Regions from separate parts of the Pontibacter sp. BAB1700 genome, predicted to be linked through region 1. Evidence: riboswitches for the same ligand, from Rfam matches in the RefSeq annotation. Region 1 holds a riboswitch; the other holds the start of a gene.

Region 1 (7,298 bases):
AGCCAAGCCTCGCCGGGCAGTTTCATTTCAGCGTATAGGAGAAGCCGCTTTGCCTGGCGATCGACCGCTAACACACGCCAAAAATCGATAGAATCACCTGCCTGCACGTCTGAGGGGTGCCTCCTGCCGCGCTGCAAACCAACGCCGCCCACCATTTTATCGAGCAGGCCACGTATCTCCCACAAAAAGTCAGTCTTGTACCAGCCACGCTCACCGCCGATGCGCAGGATGTTGTCCATCACTTCCTCCGGCGCTCTGTCGAAACGCATGCGCTGTCGGTCGGTGAGTACGCCGTGTTCTGGTATTTGTACAAAATCCATGAAGTTAAGGCTCATGGTGCCACTCACCAGCGCATCCTTCCAACTGGAGACCACCATGTTTTGCTCCATCTTGGTAAAAGCCAGATTCAGAGCACTCTCGTAACTGAGGCACTTGTGCGGGATCAGCTGTTGTATGCTGCTGTCTTTCACCACGGCATCGTTGCGCAGGCTCTCCACCAGACTGCGGGCCAATGCGTAGTTTGTGCTCGTGACAAAGTATAGCCAGTAGGAGGAGAGCTTGGGCGTGAGCACCGGTAAGGTATAGATGCGCCGCTTCAGGTTTCGTACTTTGGCCAGTTGCAGCAGCATTTGCTTGTAAGTAAGCACATCGGGCCCGCCAATCTCAAAGCGTTCGCCATAGCAGTCCTCACGGCCCAGCACGGCAGTCAGGTAAAAGATGACGTCGCGTATGGCGATGGGCTGGCAGCGGGAGTTGAGCCAACGCGGTGTCACCATCACAGGCAGTTTTTCCACCAAGTCGCGGATGATCTCGAAAGAAGCGCTGCCCGAGCCGATGATGATCGCAGCCCGCAATACTGTGAGAGAAGCTTTGCCCTGCGCAAGCACATCCTCCACCTGCCGGCGAGAAGATAGGTGGCGCGACAAATGTTCGTCGTTGGCAATGCCACTGAGGTAAATCAGTTGTCGGGCGCTTGTTGTATTGAGGTAGCTGACGAAGTTGGCGGCAGATGTTTTTTCGGCCTCCTCAAAGTCAGCCGATCCGGAGCCCATGGAATGCACGAGGTAATAGGCGGCTTCTATGTCACGGGGCAGGTTTTGTAAACTTTCCGGTTTGAGTAAATCTCCCTGAACTACTTGCACCTTACCTTTCAAACTATCTGCCACCTCAAAGCGGCGCAGGTCACGCACAAGGCAGACCACCTCGTGCTGCGCTTCAATCAGTACGGGTAGAAGTCGTTTGCCAATGTAGCCGTTTGCGCCGGTCAGGAGTATTTTCATGCGGGTTATCCAGACAGTTTATACCTGCACAACAGGTATAGCCGGTGAATGTTATGTATGAGCAATTATACTTATTCAAAGATTCTAAACCAACAGGTATAAAGGTTAGCTATTATAAAGTATGTAAAGCATTGGAGAGCAGGTTTATAAAATTGATTTTTCGACGAACTTTAAATTATTTAAAATTTTAATTTGGATTATTTGAAATGCTGCTCTAGCTTTGCATCATCAAGTCTGATATCCCTTGTGGGTATCGATTTATAAAGAAGCGTGGAGAGACAGGCTCTATGAAACGCTAGCAACCAGCCGCAGTGCAAGGTGCTAATTCCTGATTCCGGAAGTCCGGATGTATATAAATTGATAACGTTATGGAAAAGGGAACAACATCAACACCGCTTTTTTTACGATCAACCCCGGCAGCTCAAAGCCTGGTTCTTTCGCATGCCTCAACTTTTGCTACCACCTGTTGTAGCCGAATGTGCATGTGCTGCTGCTGTTGCTAGCAGTGCATTAATCCTCTTTATATCTGCTGCATTTACCGCTTAGCTACAGGCTATACCTGTAATCACGGCTATTGCTGCATCTCTATCTTTTCTTGTCTCAGCACAAGCTAATCTATTCTATATTTTTTCAAAAATCTTAAACAGAACGACTATGTCTAATTCACTTCATTTCGAGACACTTCAATTACACGCCGGCCAAGAGATCGATCCTACTACCCGTTCCCGCGCCGTGCCAATCTACCAGACTTCTTCCTATGTTTTCAAAGACGCCGAACATGGTGCCAATTTGTTTGCGCTAAAGGAGTTCGGTAACATCTATACCCGCATCATGAACCCCACCACCGATGTGTTTGAAAAGCGTATTGCTGCTTTGGAGGGCGGGGTGGCAGCAGTGGCCGTTGCCTCGGGGCAGGCGGCCCAGTTCATCGCCCTCAACAACATCCTGCAGGCCGGCGATAATTTTGTCTCCTCCAGTTTTCTCTATGGTGGCACTTACAATCAATTTAAGGTAGCCTTCAAGCGACTGGGCATCGAAGTGCGCTTTGCCGAAAGCGACGAACCGGAGAGTTACGAAAAGCTGATCGATGAGAACACGAAAGCCATCTATACCGAATCCATTGGCAATCCGCGCTTCAATATTCCTGACTTTGACGCCATCGCGGCTATTGCCCAGAAGCATGATATTCCGCTGGTAGTGGACAATACCTTCGGGGCGGGCGGCTACCTGTTCAGGCCCATAGAGCATGGCGCCAACGTGGTGGTGGAGTCGGCTACCAAGTGGATCGGTGGTCACGGAACGAGCATCGGCGGCGTGATCGTGGATGGTGGCAACTTCAACTGGGGCAACGGCAAATTTCCGCAATTCTCAGAGCCATCGGAGGGCTACCACGGTCTCAATTTTTGGGAGGTGTTCGGTACGGACGGACCTTTTGGGAACATTGCTTTCTCGATCAGAGCGCGGGTAGAGGGCCTGCGTGACTTTGGTCCGGCACTCAGTCCGTTCAACTCTTTCCTGCTGCTGCAGGGGCTGGAGACACTCTCGCTGCGTGTGGACCGCACGGTGCAGAATGCGCAGGCGCTTGCTGAATGGCTGGAGCAGCACGAGCATGTGGAGAGTGTGAACTATCCGGGGCTGCCGTCCAGCAAGTATCACGACCTGGCCAAAAAATACCTGAAACGAGGGTTTGGTGGCGTGCTTTCCTTTAACCTGAAAGGCGACAAAAAACAAGCGGAAACTTTCGTGAACAGTCTACAACTGGTGAGTCACTTGGCCAATGTGGGAGACGCTAAAACGCTGATCATCCACCCGGCCTCCACTACTCACCAGCAGCTTTCGGAGCATGAGCAGCAGAGTGCCGGTGTGACACCAACCTTGCTGCGTCTGTCTGCAGGTATAGAACACCTTGACGATATCAAAGCTGACCTAGAACAGGCTTTTGCCAAAGTGCGGCAGCGCCACGAAGAACCTGTATTGAACGAAGCATAATGCCTGAACAACTAGTATTTCATTACCAGAAACAATTCCAACTGGAGTCGGGGGCCTCGCTTCCCGGCTTCCAGTTGGCCTATACAACCTATGGACAACTCAACCAAGACCAAAGCAATGTGGTGTGGGTATGCCACGCCCTCACGGGCAGCTCGGACTTCACCGACTGGTGGACCGAATTATTTGGCGAGGGAAAATTATATGAACCGGCGGACTGGTTTGTGGTTTGTGCGAACTCCCTGGGTGGCTGCTATGGATCCACGGGACCACTTGCAGTTAATCCGGAAACGCTGCAGCCCTACTACCACAGCTTTCCGCAACTGACCAACCGCGACATTGTACGTGCCTTCGACCTGCTGCGGCAGGACCTGGGTATAGCCAGGGTGCATACCCTGCTCGGCGGTTCGCTGGGTGGGCAGCAGGCGCTGGAGTGGGCTATCTTGCAGCCGGAGGTATGTGGTCATCTGATCCAGGTGGCCTCCAATGCGCGGCACTCGGCCTGGGGCATCGCCTTTAACGAAAGCCAGCGCATGGCTATCCGTCAGGACCCAACCTGGCAGACCAGCACAAGCGAGTCAGGTATAGCGGGTCTTAAAACGGCCCGCGCCATCGCCATGCTTTCCTACAGGCACTATACCTGCTACGAAGCGAGCCAGCAGGAGCCGGGCAACAGCATCACCGATGATTTCCGGGCTGCCTCCTACCAGGTATACCAGGGAGAGAAACTGGCACAACGCTTCAATGCCTACACCTACTGGTTGCTCTCCAAAGCCATGGACTCCCATAACATTGGTCGGGACAGGGGAGGTGTTGAGAAAGCCCTGGAGCGGCTTCGGGCTAAGACCCTATTTGTCGGCGTAGACACTGATCTGCTTTTCCCGATAGAGGAGCAGCAGCAGCTCCACCGGCTGGTGCCGGGTTCTCGTTTCTCCCAACTCCGCTCCGGTTACGGCCATGATGGCTTTTTGGTGGAAACGGCACAGTTGACAAAAGCCATACAGGATTTTTACCAAGCAGAAAAAGTAAAGCACATACACTATGAAAATACAGAAGTTTAAAAAGCGTATCGGCCTGATCGGTTTTGGTTGCGTAGGGCAGGGGCTCTACGATGTGGTGGAGGCCAACCGGCACCTTGGCTGGGAGATCGGGAGTATCTGCGTGAAAGATAAAGACAAGCCGCGCACCTTACCCGCCTCTGCCTTTACCTACAATGTGCAGGAGGTGCTGCAAGATACCAGTCTCGATATCATTGCCGAACTCATCAGCGATCCAGAGGAGGCGCTCGGTATACTCCGGCAGGCGCTGCAGCAGGGGAGGACGGTGGTATCGGCCAATAAAAAAGTAATTGCCGAGAATCTGCCCGAGCTGATCCGGCTGCAGCAGAAATATGGCGGTGTACTGTTGTACGAAGCCTCCGTTTGCGGCAGTATACCTGTGCTGCGCACACTTGAAGCCTACTATGGCTCAGAGCCATTGTTAGAGGTGCGAGGTATACTCAACGGGTCATCCAATTATATACTGAGTAAACTGCACGCTGAGCGGGGAAGCTACCAGTTGGCTTTGGAGCAGGCGCAGGCCTTAGGATTTGCCGAGGCGGATCCTTCCCTGGATGTAGAGGGGGTGGATGCGCTGCATAAGCTCTGCATCCTGGCAACGCATGCCTATGGGGTACTGGTGCATCCGGAGGAGGTGCTGCATTTTGGTATTCAGCACATAAACACTGAAGTCGTTGAGCTGGCTGATGCCTTGGGTTGTCGTATCAAGTTGATTGGGTCTTTAAAAGCTACTGCTACGGGGCAGGTTGCGCTTCAGGTCCTACCTACGCTTATACCTGCAACGGATGCTCTGTATGGTGTGGAAGCAGAATTCAATGGTCTTGAAATAGAAGCACAGTTCGCAGGCAAGCAATTTCTACTCGGGAAAGGGGCTGGAAGTCACCCGACGGGCTCGGCTGTGTGGCTGATATTACTTCGGCAGTACGGGGATATCGCTATACCTATCCAAAGCTTTGCACCAGCCAGACAACAAAGGCCTCCGGAGAGGAGCAGATCACAGTCCTGCTCCAGGGGCAGGGGAGGCCTATAATAACGTTCATAGAATTGCTTCAGTCGACCTTGCACTTTCAGTCGCCGGATAAAAATCAGGTTGTCCTTTCGGTGACGCCGCAGCAACTTAAGCTACACCAGACCTCCTTGAAGTTGCAAGGTGTATTTGTGGCGGTTGTCCCGGCAAGTGTAGCACTTGATAAAATACCAGACCTACTTGCCCGATTTGAGGCGATTCCTGCATAATATGTACAGGTATAGCTTCAGATCTCAGGTGTGATTAAGTGTTTAAAGTGGAAATTGTTTCGGGGATGGATTATAAGAAAAATTCAATTAAATAATTTTAATAATAGCAATTTTGAATTGCACATTAATTGTATAAGTATATTGTGATAAATTGGGTTAAGGCTTTAATAATAACATTTCAAAATATTTATGCAAATAACGCTATCATTTTCATCTGTTTATGGTTTTACTATCGTACAATGAATATTTATGGACGATACATAATACCCGACGGCAATGAAAACCTATATACCTTGGATAAGCACTCTACTTCTGATAATTATATTTTCATCCTGTAGAAACGACAATGTTTCACCGATTCGGAATGTCCGATTTGACCCCGGTTTGCTAAATCCGCTGCAAGCTGGCGGTGGTATGCCCTGTATCGCACATACCTATTATTATAATGATGCAGAGAAGTCGCTGGGAACTGTATACAGTGGCATGATACTCCTGTCATTTAGCCAGGAACTTACCCAAGAAGCGGCTACAGCTGCAGCAGGGCAGTATGCTTTTATTGAAGAGATGGGGCAGCCGATCCATACAAACTCTGCTCGTTTATACCCTGTCAAGTTAGCGGCAGGACTTAGCTGCCAGCAGGTAGAAGGAGCGATATCCGAGGTTTCAAAAGATCCGGCAGTAGCATACGCAGCTCCCTATTTCGAGTCTGCCGGAGGTAAGCTATTGGGTGTATCGAATGAATTTATTGTAAGTGTGGAAAGTGGCCGACAGCCAGCTGAGCAGGTGATCAAACGCCTGACTGCAGCGACCCGCACTGAAGTAGTAACTGAGCTGAGCGCTAATACTTTTGTATTGCGAGCTGATAAAAATTCACGGGGCAATGCGCTCGAGATGGCTAACTTCTTCCATAAGCAGCCGCTCATAAAACATGCTGAACCAGACTTTGTGGTTTCAGTCAGCATGTAAAGTTTTTGATTGTGATGGTTTTGGGTTAAGAGTGAGAAAGCCCCGGTTCCTTGACTGAAACCGGGGCTTTCGTTTTATCAGAGGGGATGCAAAAACTAGCTAAGGTATACGGCAGCCGCTTTGTCACGCAGGTTGTAGGCCGAAGCCATCACCTCGCCATAAGCGCCCGCTGTGCGGATGGCAATCAAGTCACCACGATTAGTCTCGGGCAGCACTACCGCCTTGCCAAAGCAGTCTGACGATTCGCAGATCGGGCCTACGACGTCATATTTGTCCTCAGGGCCTTTGCTAGTCAGATTCTCTATTTTGTGGTACGACTGGTAAAGTGCCGGACGTATAAGCTCTGTCATACCGGCATCCAGGATGGCAAAGTTCGTCGAAACACCTTTCTTGATGTACAGTACTTTGGAGATAAGCGTGCCGCTCTGGGCTACGAGTGCGCGCCCCAGTTCAAAGTGCACCTGCTGGTTAGGACGCACCTCCAGAAACTGATTGAACAGCGAGAAGTATGACTCAAAATCAGGTATAGGCTGCTCGTCCGGACTATAGTAGTCCACGCCAAGACCACCGCCCACGTTAATGTGCTCCAACTGCACCTGCTGTGACTCGAACCAGTCCTGGAATTCGTTTACACGGGTACACAGGTTTCTGAAAGCCGACAAGTCCGTTATCTGAGAGCCGATGTGGAAGTGCAGGCCGATCAGCGACAGGCTCGGGAGTGATTTAAGCAGAGTCAGCACATCTGGCAGTTCCCAAGCATTGATACCGAACT
Region 2 (7,298 bases), on a different contig from region 1:
AACATTTGATCGCGCCAGCGGCTGCGACCATAGTAGGTGGGGCAGGCTATGTGCAGGTAGGTGTCTTTGAGGATAGGTAGAATAGTGCCCATACTCCAGTTTCCGTTGATGGCGTAATAGCCACCGCCCTCGCTCAACCCCTCGTTTATACACACAAAAGCATCGAACTTTACGCCAGCAGCCTGAAATACCGCCGTAGCCTGCAGCGCCGTCATACCGACAATAATGACCTTACCGCGCACGGCAAAGGTTGAGCGGAAGTTATAGTCAACCAGCACAATGTGGTTGTAGGGAAGGGAGTAATACTCTTTGCGGACTCTGCGACCAGAGGCAAAGTACACCAGGCTTTTGCCAGTTTTGAGTCGCTCACGCAGCATGGCTGCCAATGACTTTTCGTCTAATTCGGATGTTGCATAAGGGGTTCTGCGCATATAAAGAATTGAAGTGAAAGAACGAACCAGCGTTTCTGGCTCTGCTATGCAAAATAGCTCATATACAAGCGCATAATTCTGAGTTTGCAAGCTTGTAATTGATGTGCAAATGGTTTTTTCTTATAAATAATGTGCCCCCTCCATTCAAGATCCCTGTATATACCTTAAAAATATTGTTGAAATTGAATATATTGTATAGGCATTTGAAAGCAAACTTATGAACGTACATATAATCCGAGATACTGACTTCCCTGTGGAGCAGTATGAGCAGGTAATGAAGTTGCTGCAGGCAACTCCTGGGCTTATTTCTTTTATTAGAACCAAAGATAACCTTGCCAGTGCTGCGTTAGCCTTGAGCTCTGGCGAACATGTAGGAGAAAGAATGTCTGTGAACCAAAAAGGAAAGCTGACCGCTAGGAGAGAGCATTTTCTAGGACATTCCTTTAGCTATTTCTTTAACCATTGCGATGCCTATCGGGAACGCTGGACAATACCATCAAAAGATTTTGTGATATTGCTTACACCTGAAAGTAATAGTTTACAGCACTTAGCAGCTTTTCAGGACGACGCCCTAAATGTATTTATTAAAACTAGTGAGTGGGGCGAGTACCTAGATTGCAGCGCTATCTACCCCATCACATTTACAGTTATGACGCAGGTATTGCATAAGCTTTACTGCAAAACCATGTATGCAAGGCGCAGCTTACATGACAAAGCCGAAGGTTGTATTGGGGACTATTGCAGAAACAAAGAAGAGGTTATTTTCAAGTTCCGCACAGCCGACATCTGCATGAAATGCATCAATGGCATGATAGCGGCTGGCGTTAGTCAGGAGTACTTGCTGCAGGCGTTTCCGCTGTTTGAGAAAATGCGCTACGAAATGCTCTTTAAACAAAAGTATGAATTTGTTTTGAGGCATCGCAGAATCCATATTTCACGCAGCACTGGGCGCTCGCAGGGCATTACGGTTAGTTTCCCGGATATAAACAAACACGTCAAGCTCAACCCAAAACGCGCAACGCTATACTTGTTTTTCTTAATCCACCCTAATGGCGTTGCTTTGTCAGATTTGGAGAAACCTGACTATTATGAAAAACTAAAATACCTTTACTCAAACTTATATAGCCGAACTGCCAAAAATAAACAGGCGTACGCAGGCGACGAGGAAATTGACGATGCCTTTGAAAATAAGAGGATGCTCAATGTCGACAACGTGGTAAACTCTTTCGTTTTTAAGGACGAAAAGAAAAAGGGGCCATTTACAGAACTAACCAATATCCGAAAGGAATTCAAAAAGCAGTTGGGTGACGCGGAAGCTGTCGAATACTACATTGATACCTTGCCACACACGGATACCATGCCCAGCACTAAAAAAGTGGTTAAGGGAATAAGAGTAAACGCCAAATTGGTGACGTATGATAATGATGTGAAAGATTACATTTTAGGGAAGTACTGTCCAGACGTAGATGCATTAGCCTAATGGCAGCTGCTGAAAATGCAAGCCTGTAGGCACTGAGATCATAATAATCTTCAAACGAACTTTGTGTAGTATTCACATACATTCATGACGCAGCAACAACTCCTAAATAAGCTAAACAACCTGCTTTTCCCTGCAGGGTATTTTTTGCAAATAACTGAAGATTGGCGATATGGTGAAGTACAAGCTAATATCCCTGGTTTTTCCTTATGGTCGTATTTATTTACCTATAGGAATTTAGTGCATGAAATCGAGCAGGAAATAAGCTGTTTGGAGGAAAGAATTAAATTTGGGGAGGATGCTGATAAAAAGAGTCTTCTTTCATTTTTGTATACGATAGCCGCTGCCCTGGAAACATTTCCTGAAACAGAACGGCAAACTGTTTTGCCCTACACTTTTGATCAACCCCTATTCGACTTCCTAAAGCAAAATCTGGAATCAGATAATATCAATATTATATTGCTGCCTCATGAGCGAGATGAGCGATTCAGTACGATCGAGTTTCACCTCAAACTCCCCCATCTGCGGTGTCGCGTTTTAGAGATCCAAGCCCGCTTATTTTGTACTGCAGTGTTGGAAATGGAAACATTTACGTATAGCGATAGCCCTGATTTTGAGGCAAATGGTGATAAGCCTGAATTTTCTAAGGCTTTAGAGATAATTGGTAAAAAAGTTTGGGAATATCGTAAACTTCCAGATACATCTGAATGGTATTAAGCTGCAATGGGTATAGCATCAACATACAAAAAGTGGAGGAAACTATATTTTTTACTTATTCTGGTTTTTAGTACTTACTATGTTCACCTCCTGGTGTCAGAGCGGTCTTTACCTGAAGGCATTAAAATAGACCACTTAGTGGTGCATAAGTCAGAGCGCAAGCTGGAGGCGTATAGCAAAGGTGAGCTGGTTAAAAGTTACAGCATTTCATTAGGCAAAACCCCGGTTGGGGACAAGCAGTACGAGGGGGACAACAAAACACCCGAGGGGCGCTATACGATTAACGACAAAAACCTGAACAGCGCATACTACAAAAACCTGGGGGTATCGTATCCTAATGCCGCCAACCGGCGCGAGGCCGCCCGCTTAGGCAAACCCGTTGGAGGAGATATTAAAATACACGGTTTGCCCAACAAAATGCCTTTCATTGGGCGTATGCATCGCCTCTTAGATTGGACTGCCGGCTGTATGGCTGTGACCAACGACGAGATGGAGGAACTGTACCGGGCCGTTCCGGTTGGTACCCCCATTGAGATAAAGCCTTAACTACAGAACTATATCTTCTTCAAGACGGTCCTTCCTAAGCTGTGCACGGCAAAGAGGGGAATCATTCGTGTAATTATTTGCTTAATATATATAAATTTACTATATTTGCACCATGATTCAATACCATCTGTTTAACGAAGCAGTTATCATTTCATAATAAGCATTCAGAGTGTCTTTAGGCACGGCAACCGGGTTTTAGCTCCAACGGTGCCCATTACAATGCGCGGCTTCTGCCGAAAAAAAGCTGTAAGCGTTTATCGCCCATAGCTTTTCTATTTTACTTTTTGTTTCATTTTTTAACTGAACAGCTATGAGCGCTTTAAGCACTTTAGTAAACAACTATGACCTTATTCTTGAGAATAAGCTGGAGATTATGGGGCACGCTCCCTACCGGTTTAGCCGGGTAACTTTCCCTAAGATGCGCGATGGGAGAAAGTACAGGGTAGGTGGCGACGCTACGAGCATATACGACGGTCACCTGGGTAGCTACCTGATGATATGGGAAAACTTCCAGAAGCAGTGGCCGGATAGCGACATTATTTTGCTGCGTGCCGCCGGGAGCCCGCTCAGTGGTGCTGTTTTTAGTTTTGCAGGGTACGCACGCACCCAAAAGCAATTGGTACGCGAAAAGCCTGAGGGGCTCCGTACGGGACACATGCTACGTTTCCTAAGTCGCTTTCGACAAATGTTTCCAAAAACAGCGCTGGCTGTACCTATAGAGCAGGTAGTGGAGGAGCTGAAATCGAACGGGCCATTTAATCATCGGCCGAGTTACCGCTTGCTTACGCTGCGCGAAGACTTCTACTACTTGCTGGCAACAGTTTCAGGTATACAGAGGAAGGAGCACACTCACATCACCTACAGTCTGCTGCAGGATAGTATGTATCGCCCTGTGGTGCGTGTAGGAGCTGTGCTGCAAATAGAACTTACTCACGACGAGCGCCGCCGTTCCGCATTGAGTGGCTCCGCAGTCTATGTAGCTGATCTTGTGAAAGAGGAGGTAGCTAAGCTCAATCAGCTAGCAGATAACTATGGGTTTGAGGCCTACATGCGCCCACAGATCAGTAACAGTGTCGCTGAGGTGGAGTTCGATCTGAAGCTGGCTGATTTCGACAAGGCGCTCGAGATGGAGACGATTCAACGCATTACAGCGTTTATGCACGATGTAGACCGACTCTGTAGTCGCTTCTACTAAGCTCAGGGACTTCTTAATTACAAGCTTGTAGAAAAACTAAAATCTGTTTACGTTGCTGTATCTTTGTATTATCAAATTTAGAAAGCGTCGCAGGTGTGCTTCGCCTTGCCTGATGCCTAATTTACCTTGCTTTTCCCTGTCGCACTGCGCTAAACTATAGTTTTAGCGAACGGGCACCTGCTTGCCTCTGTGCGACGCTTATATAATTTTTCTGGGTCCTCTGAATATGTTCCACTGCTCTACTGGAGCAGCGCAGGACCTGCTTTGCCTTGTAAATTTTTGTTCAACCATAACCCTATAAGCTGCCTATGCGCGAAAACTGTACGTTTGATTTTAAAAACACTTTCCTGAACCTGACCCAGTACACGGTGCCCTATGAGTACGAGAGCCGACTGGAGCCCTACCTGCCTGCAGGGGTGCAGAAAGACGATTTCGGCAACTACTTCCTGCGAGTTGGGGAGTCCGAAACACTGTTCACGTCGCACCTGGACACCGCCTCCTATACCCGTGAAAAAGTGAACCATATAGTTGCCCGTAACATCATACGTACGGATGGCAGCACTATACTCGGCGGTGACAACAAGGCGGGCGTCACCATCCTGCTCTACCTGATTTGCCAGGGGGTGCCGGGTACTTATTACTTTTTTGCAGGCGAGGAGCGTGGTTGCCTGGGCAGCCGCTGGGCTTTGGAACAAGACCCCGCTTTTTTCAAACAATTCAAACGTGCCGTGGCTTTCGACCGCAGAGAGATAGGCTCTATTATCACCCACCAGCGCTGTGAGCGCACGGCCAGCGACAGTTTTGCGGAGGCGCTTGCAGGCCAATTTGCGGACCAGGGCATGCTCTACCAAGCGGACCCCTACGGCGTGTTTACCGATACGGCCATTTTTGAGGATGTTATATCGGAGTGCACTAACCTTTCGGCAGGCGTTTGGCATGAGCACTCCAGAAATGAGTATGTGGACATCGCCATCGTGGAGCAGATTGCCCGAGCGGCGGCGGGTATAGACTGGGAAAGTCTGCCAGCAGCCCGTCGCATCATGTCGCCTCAAAGCTGGGTGGCATAAGCCATTTCTCACGTTAACAAATCTGACTATGATAATAATACTTGTAAACGAGGTGCTGCATACCGTGGGCAACAGTACCTTCTACAAAACTTACGACACCGTGCGCGATCTATACGGCATCCACAGCAACGCGGCGGGGACCTTTCTGGAACCCTCATTCCTGCACATATTCAGCTATAAGGAAGGGCGTTTTGTAGTGGTTGACCAATTGGAGCAGTACTATGCTATCGACTTAAAAGGTAAACGTTTGGAGCTAACAGGAAAAGAAGAGGCCGAGTGGAAAATGATCATCATTAAAAGCTCCACTTGCAACTGCATGCGCACCCGCTCCACGCATACCTGCACCTATTGCTGTGGCGATGGCACCATCAACAACACCTTCGGCATGAAGCTGCTATCAAAATTTTTCTAGATTCCAGAACTCTCAAATCCCTAAACACTATAACTCTTTTGTATCAGATAACAACTAACGGATTTTTCTTCGGACTACAGGTAAACGGTCAGGAAGTACTACCCTGCAACAACAACCGCCTCTGGCGCATCACGGAGGACCTGGTTGGTTTCCGGCAGGAAAAGGTGTTTGGTGTTTTTTCGCTGAGTGCCCAACAGGTGGTGCACGAGCCGGTGCTGTCTGCCACCATACCTTACTTTAAGCGAGCCGAACCAGACCGTAAAAACAAAACGACAAAGCCCCGCATTCTATCAGATTACGGCTACTTCGAAAAGCATACTGCTTATCTCGAAAGCTGCAATTATCTGTTCTGGCAGAAGGACAAGCTATACTTACAAGGACCGGAAGGGATCGTCGTTATAGACCGGAACAAAGGACTTCGGGCCTATAAAGGGACAAACCCCGAACTGGCGCCTATACCATCAAACAGCGCTGTCTGTACCAGGGCGAGTATGGTGAGCCAAACCCGGGCAAGCTGCACGAGTTCAGATATATGACGCATTACGACGAGCGTATAGACGAAGCTAATTTCCTGGAGGCGTTCGACAAGGAGGGTACTGACCTTAATCTCTATACAGGTGCCTACGAAGACGACCAGGAAGAAGAGGAAGATAGCGATGCCGACGAAGGATTGCCCTCGTACAAGCACTACGACTATGACGCCATACCTCTAACCATTCGCCAGAAGCTCCACCTGCATATTGACAAGCTCACGAATAACAAAACATACGATTGGCTGGCCAGAGTGCTCATTTACATGGCCTGGTGCCACGCCAATAGCCTGGTGACGTACGACGAGCGTGGGGAGTTTGAAATTGACCCCCTATACGCCTTGCCGCCTGAGGACGCCGAGCATATTTTTGACGCCACCATGCTCTACGAGGCACACTACATGGACCAGGTACAACACCTGCTATACCTGTCGCCGGTAACGGGTACTTATTACGAAGTGCTGGTTTTTGAAAATTGATTGCTAACCTGAAAGAATCTCCTTTACTTGTAGCAGGAGTTGCTCTATAACGCTAACTAACACTTGAAATTTCTGAAACGAACCCTCTTAGTTCTTGCTGTATTTGTTCTCTTGCTGGCTCTGTTTGGCGATATAATAGGGAAAGGGCTTAGCCTGCATGTGGCAGGTATAAACAACCGCCTGCAAAGCGGGAAGCTGACTACCTTTGACAAGCTGCAATGCCAGGTGTTTTACAACAGCATGATTTACGTGGGTGGCTTAGCTTACCCCGAGGCAGCTGATATTCTGGAGCAGTACCTCTATGGCAGGGTAAAAACTTATACCTGGAGGCGGATTACCTCAAAACATCGCCCGTCATCACCAAGCAACTGAACACCATGAGGGTAGGGGAGAGTCGAACCGTTTGGCTGAAGCAGCAGGAAGACTGGCGATTGTCGTATGCTG

What was found. A riboswitch is a leader RNA that binds a small molecule or an ion and turns the genes downstream of it on or off. The one in region 1 is predicted to bind S-adenosylmethionine.
Region 2: linked by a shared signal. The riboswitch ahead of O71_RS07115 (hypothetical protein) and the one ahead of O71_RS14045 (O-acetylhomoserine aminocarboxypropyltransferase/cysteine synthase family protein) in region 1 are both predicted to bind S-adenosylmethionine.

Annotation. Positions count from the first base shown of each region.
Region 1 is NZ_AKIS01000116.1:18,527-25,824, forward strand. It holds gene O71_RS14040 (SDR family oxidoreductase) at 1-1,280, opposite strand, end outside; SAM riboswitch class I at 1,536-1,639, shown strand; gene O71_RS14045 (O-acetylhomoserine aminocarboxypropyltransferase/cysteine synthase family protein) at 1,935-3,269, shown strand; gene metX (homoserine O-acetyltransferase) at 3,269-4,327, shown strand; gene O71_RS14055 (homoserine dehydrogenase) at 4,308-5,354, shown strand; gene O71_RS14060 (hypothetical protein) at 5,945-6,526, shown strand; gene lysA (diaminopimelate decarboxylase) at 6,622-7,298, opposite strand, start outside.
Region 2 is NZ_AKIS01000051.1:9,225-16,522, reverse strand. It holds gene O71_RS07135 (hypothetical protein) at 1-431, opposite strand, end outside; gene O71_RS07130 (hypothetical protein) at 649-1,911, shown strand; gene O71_RS07125 (hypothetical protein) at 1,996-2,625, shown strand; gene O71_RS07120 (murein L,D-transpeptidase family protein) at 2,719-3,171, shown strand; SAM-I-IV-variant riboswitch at 3,327-3,423, shown strand; gene O71_RS07115 (hypothetical protein) at 3,482-4,366, shown strand; gene O71_RS07110 (hypothetical protein) at 4,675-5,433, shown strand; gene O71_RS07105 (hypothetical protein) at 5,462-5,845, shown strand; gene O71_RS07100 (hypothetical protein) at 5,884-6,381, shown strand; gene O71_RS07095 (hypothetical protein) at 6,378-6,854, shown strand; gene O71_RS07090 (hypothetical protein) at 6,918-7,226, shown strand; gene O71_RS07085 (hypothetical protein) at 7,232-7,298, shown strand, end outside.